Regions from separate parts of the Clostridium saccharoperbutylacetonicum N1-4(HMT) genome, predicted to be linked through region 1. Evidence: predicted binding sites of a transcription regulator. Region 1 holds the regulator's gene; the other holds the start of a gene.
The links. Region 1 encodes HrcA, which represses chaperone genes, less so after heat shock. Its sites were predicted from a motif close to TGTTAGCACTCNNNNNNNNNGAGTGCTAACA; they were not measured.

Region 1 (3,189 bases):
GTCTTTGGCTATCATTAAAATATGCTGGTACAGTAATAACTGCTTGAGTTACTGTTTCACCTAAATAAGCTTCTGCATCAGCTTTAATTTTTTGAAGAACCATAGCTGAAATTTCTTGTGGTGAATATTGTTTATCATCTATATCAACCTTGTAACTAGTTCCCATATGCCTCTTTATTGAGATAACTGTTTTATCTGGATTAGTAATTGCTTGTCTTTTAGCTACTTGACCAACTAATCTTTCCCCATTTGCTTGGAATGATACAACTGAAGGAGTAGTTCTAGCACCTTCTGAGTTAGCTATAACTGTTGGTTCTCCACCTTCCATAACTGCTACACATGAATTTGTTGTTCCTAAATCAATTCCTATAATCTTTCCCATGATATTTTCCTCCTAAAACTCTTTTTAGTTTATTTTAATTTGAAAGTTTCATTATTTATTTTAAATTTCAATTTAATTAGCTACTTTAACCATTGTATGTCTGATTATTTTATCATCTTTTTTATATCCTTTTTGGAAAACTTCTGCAATTACATTTTTACCTAAGTTTTCATCTTCTATATGCATAACTGCATTATGAAGATTTGGATCAAATTCTCCCGAAGTATCTATTTCTTCAACTCCAAGTTTTGCAAATGAATCTACACAACCTTTTATTGTCATTTCAATTCCTTTTTTCAAATCTTCTATGCTTCCATCAGCTGCAACAGCTCTTTCTAAATTATCAAGAATAGGAATGACTTCTTTTAATACATCTACATATGCATCACTATATATTCCTTCTTTTTCTTTAACAGTTCTTTTTCTATAATTATCATATTCTGCTGTTAATCTTAAAAGCCTATCCTTAGTTGAATCTAATTCTTCTTGCAATTTCTTATTTTCCTCTTCTAATTTATTTGCTTCACTATCTTCTGAATTTTCTTCAGCAGCTTCTGTGTTTTCACTTACATTTGCTTCTTCAGTGCCTTGCACTTCATTTTCTTCCTCTTTTAGTTCTTCATTTATAATTTCTTTATTTTCTTCCATATATCTTGAAATACACCTCTTCCTATTCTAACCTAAGTCTTATATTTTTTGATTATTTAATATAGCATTAAGTTCCTTTATTACTTCGGACATAATTGCTATAACCTTTGAATAGTTAATTCTTCTTGGACCAATTAATCCTATCTTTCCAATTGGCCTATTTCCAAAAGAATATTCAGCAGATATTATACTGCAATCCTTAGCTTGAGGCTCATAATTTTCATCCCCTATACTTACAGTAATATCATCCTGCGGCCTAAATAACTCCATTAGAGACTCCTTATCATTAAGAAGTGCCAGCATTTCTTTTGCCTTATCGATATCGTTATATTCAGGATAGTTAAATATATTTGTTGTTCCTTCCATAAATACTTCTGTTGTATCAGCAAAATTTAAGGTCTCGTACAAAACAGGTAATATAGCATTAAATATTTCTTCATATTCACCTAAATCTTTTTTTAAATTATTAATAACTTCTAAATTAATTTCTTGAATAGAAAGATTTACTAATCTGTTATTAATAACTTGATTTATTCTAAGTAATGTTTGCACGTCTGGAACTGCATGATTTAACTTCATAATATGATTTTTTATAAGTCCTGTATCTGTCAAAAATACTGAAACCAAATTGTGATCATCAACCTTAATAAGCTGAATTGATTTTATAAAACTCTTTTTTACTGATGGAGTTTCAATTACACAAGTTAATTTAGTCAATTCTGATAATAGGGCACTAGTTTGCTTTACTATTTTATCTACTTCAAGCATAGCAGAATCAATTATATATTGCTTAATTTTTAAATCCTCTTCAACTGTGAGTCTTTGATTATCCATAAGTTGATCAACATATAATCGATATCCCTTACTAGAAGGGATTCTTCCTGCGGAAGCATGAGGTTGTTCTAAGTATCCCAACTCTTCAAGATCAGCCATCTCATTTCTTATGGTTGCAGACCCAATACCCAAATTGTAATTTTTCGCAATAGTTCTTGACCCTACAGGATCTCCTGTACGAATATAGTCATTGATAATAGCTTGAAGTATTTTTATTTTTCTGTCATCAATACTCATAACCTCACCTCTTTTGTTAGCACTCATCAACATCGAGTGCTAATGACTATGTTTTTAATATATTATTTCTATGGTTTTTTGTCAATTCCATTTATTTTTATTCTAGCTACCTATAGTTAATAATTATGAAATTTTATCAATTTATCTTGACTATTCTCTTAATTACTACGATTTTCTACAGACTTTACTTTTTAACTTTTATGTCCATCCTTTTCATTACTCTAAAATAAAATCACTCATCACATAGTTAGACACTTCAATTCCGCGTGGACTTAAATATAATTTACCCGAATCACTTATTAATAATTCTTTCTCAATATTTTTTTCAATTACTTCTCCAAAAACTTTGTAAATGTCTTTCCCAAACAGTTCCTTAAATTCATTTATCTGTATCCCTCCAACCATTCTTAACCCCATAAAAACAAACTCTTCCATATCATCTTTTATATTATTGACATGAATTTCTTCTATTATATTTTCATGTTTTTTTATTCTTTCTATATACTCTTCAATATTATCTATATTTTTACTTCGCTTTTCATTTATAAATGAACTAGCCGATACTCCTAATCCCAAATACTCATTGCATTTCCAATAAACTTTATTATGGAAACACTCCTTTCCGCTCTGAGCAAAATTTGATATTTCATATTGATGATAACCATATGTACTCAATATTTTTTTAGTAGTTAGATACATAGTTCTTTCTTCTTCTTCTTCAGGCAAACTTAATTTATCTTCTTCATATAAAGTGTAAAACGGTGTTCCTTCTTCTACTATTAAGCTATATGCAGATATATGTTCTGGCTTAAGTTTTGCTATTTTTATTAATGATTCCTCCCAATCTTCAACCGTTTGGTTTGGAAGTCCAAACATCAAGTCTACATTTATATTTTGAAATCCTATTTTTCTAGCCAATAAATAATTATTTTCAAAATCTTCATAACTATGAATTCTTCCAATGCGCTTCAAAAGTGAATTTTTGGTAGATTGCACCCCCAAACTTATTCTATTAACATTATATTTCTTCATAAGCTTCAACTTATTCTCATCTAATGTTCCAGGATTGCATTCCACTGTGTATTCCA
Region 2 (3,189 bases), 510 kb from region 1:
GAACCTTCAACTCCTGCATTAGCTGCTATTTGTCTTACTGGTTCTTCTAATGCTTTTACAATTATGCTTATTCCAACTTGAGTATCTGCAACATCTGAAGTTAATTTTGCTACTTCATTAATTACATTAACATAAGCTGTTCCACCACCAGCTACTATTCCTTCTTCAACTGCTGCTTTTGTTGCATTTAAAGCATCTTCAATTCTAAGTTTCTTTTCCTTAAGTTCTGTTTCAGTTGCTGCACCAACTTTAATTACTGCAACTCCACCTGCTAACTTAGCTAATCTTTCTTGTAATTTTTCTTTATCAAATTCTGAAGTTGTTTCTTCAATTTGAACTTTGATTTGGTTAATTCTTTCTTTTATTCCATTAGAATCACCCTTACCATTAACTATAACAGTGTTTTCTTTATTAACCTTAACACTATCAGCTGTACCTAACATATCAATAGTAACATCTTTTAATTCTCTTCCTAACTCTTCAGCTATAACAGTTCCACCAGTTAATGTTGCAATATCTTGTAACATTTCTTTTCTTCTATCTCCAAAGCCTGGTGCTTTAACAGCTACACAAGTGAATGTTCCTCTTAATTTATTAACTACTAATGTAGCCATTGCTTCTCCTTCAATGTCTTCAGCAATAATTAATAATTTTTTACCTGATTGAACGATTTGTTCAAGCACTGGTAAGATTTCTTGAATATTTGAAATCTTCTTATCAGTTATTAATATATATGGATTTTCTAAAACTGCTTCCATTTTTTCAGTATCTGTAGCCATATAAGGTGATACATATCCTCTATCAAATTGCATTCCCTCAACTACATCTAATTCAGTTCCCATTGATTTAGATTCTTCTATTGTAATAACGCCTTCATTTCCTACTTTTTCCATAGCATCTGCAATTAACTTACCAACTTCTTCATCAGCAGCTGAAATTGCAGCAACTCTAGCGATATCTTCTTTTCCATCTACTTGCTTAGAAATCTTTTTAATTTCTTCAACAGCTTTTTCTACAGCCATTTTAATACCAGTTCTGATTAAAATAGGATTAGCTCCAGCTGTTACATTTTTTAATCCTTCTCTGATTATTGCTTGTGCTAACAAAGTTGCAGTTGTAGTTCCATCTCCTGCTACATCATTAGTCTTTGTCGCAACTTCTTTAACTAATTGAGCTCCCATATTTTCATATGGATCTTCTAGTTCTATTTCTCTTGCAATTGACACACCATCATTTGTAATTAATGGTGCTCCAAATTTCTTATCTAATACAACATTTCTACCTTTAGGTCCTAAAGTAACCTTAACTGTATCTGCTAATTTATCTACACCTATTTGCATAGATCTTCTTGCTTCTTCACCGAATTTTAACATCTTAGCCATTTATATAACACTCTCCTTTTTTGTATGTTATTTATATCTTTCTATCTTCTTAAATTAAAATTATTTAGCAATGCACTCTCAATTATTCTACTATTGCTAATATGTCATCTTGTTTTAAAATAGTATATTCTTCACCATCAACTTTAACTTCTGATCCTGCATATTTAGAGTATAAAACCTTATCTCCAACTTTTACTTCCATAGGTACTCTATTTCCGTCTACGACAGCTCCAGGACCCACTGCAACCACTTCTGCTTCTTGTGGTCTTTCTTTTGCAGTACCAGTTAAGACTATTCCACTTTTAGTCTTTTCTTCTGCCTCTAATTTTTTGATTACAACTCTTTCACCAAGTGGTTTAATTTTCATGAAAAACCCTCCTTAAAATAATTATGTTATTATTGTTGCTTTTTTCTGTTAGCACTCGTTACTGTCGAGTGCTAACATATTTATAATATCCTTTATATCCATATAATTCAAACATTACTTCTAATATTATACCCGATTTTTAAGCGAATATTACCTATTATCTCAAAATATATTTAATTTGCTTAAACTTTCTCAATTTTTCTTACTTTTTATTTATAATGAAAAACTCTACTCAAGAAAATACTCCTGAGTAGAGTTTATATCTACATTTAAGCTATAATAAGAAATATATATTTTTCCAAAAACAAACTATCTTTCTAAGTCAATATTATGATACTCTTCTAATGCCTTATTTGATAATACAGTTTTAATAGTTGTTTGTTGATTTATTTTTGTGAAAGGTGCCTTTGCTTTCATAACAGGTGCTATTTTTGCAGCTCCATTTATACATCCGCCTTCACACATCATTCCTTCAATGAAATTTCCTGGTAATTTTCCTACTTTAGCCATAGTCATAGTTTTCTTTATTTCTGCTCCACCTGAAACTTTAACAGGTTTGAATTCAATTTCCACACCTTTTTCTTGGATGAAGTTTTCTATCGCTGCAGTTAAACCACCACCTACAGCAAAATTTCTACCAAAGATTGATGCTTGATCAACTACTATATCTTCACATTTTTCAGGATCTATTTCAAATGCATCAAATAAAGCAATTAATTCTTCAAAAGTTAATGCATAATCAACAGCATCCTTTATTGATTCAATCAATACTTCACTTTTCTTAGCAGTACAAGGTCCTATAAATACAACTTTAGCATCTTTATGCTTTGCTTTTATATATCTTCCCGTAGCTACCATAGGAGAAACAGTTCCTGAAATTCTTTCAGCTTGATCTGGCATCATTTTTTCAATATAACTTAGAAAGCCTGGACAACATGAGTTTGTCATGTAGCTATCCCCTTTTTCCATTCTCTCTACAAATTCTGTACTTTCATGTACAGTAACTGCATCTGCACCGCATGCTACTTCTACCATATCTGTAAACCCTAATGCTTTAATTGCATTTTTTACTTGTCCATATGTTGTCTTTGCGCCAAATTCACCTGTTATCGCTGGTGCAACTATAGCATAAATATTTTCTTTTTCCATTAATCTATTAACAACTCTAACTAATGAACTTTTATCTTCTATAGCACCAAATGGACATTCAGACATACACGCACCACAATTTACGCATTTACTTTCAGTAATCTCAGCTCTTAAATCGTCAGCATTATAGCTTAAGGCTCCTGTTGGACATGCTTTTTTACAAGGTCTCATATCTTCTGCAATAGCATCATAAGGACATACCTTATTACACATTCCACATTCTTTACATTTATCTGGATCAATATATGCTTTTCCATTAACATATGAAATTGCCCCAAAATTACATACACT

Region 2: a site for HrcA is predicted at 1,796-1,826, ahead of groES (co-chaperone GroES). Genes of this name have one in related genera too.

The regions. Positions count from the first base shown of each region.
Region 1 covers NC_020291.1:1,017,293-1,020,481, reverse strand. The annotation lists gene dnaK (molecular chaperone DnaK) at 1-382, opposite strand, end outside; gene grpE (nucleotide exchange factor GrpE) at 455-1,030, opposite strand; gene hrcA (heat-inducible transcriptional repressor HrcA) at 1,070-2,101, opposite strand; gene hemW (radical SAM family heme chaperone HemW) at 2,318-3,189, opposite strand, start outside.
Region 2 covers NC_020291.1:509,934-513,122, reverse strand. The annotation lists gene groL (chaperonin GroEL) at 1-1,382, opposite strand, end outside; gene groES (co-chaperone GroES) at 1,465-1,749, opposite strand; gene CSPA_RS02170 (4Fe-4S dicluster domain-containing protein) at 2,059-3,189, opposite strand, start outside.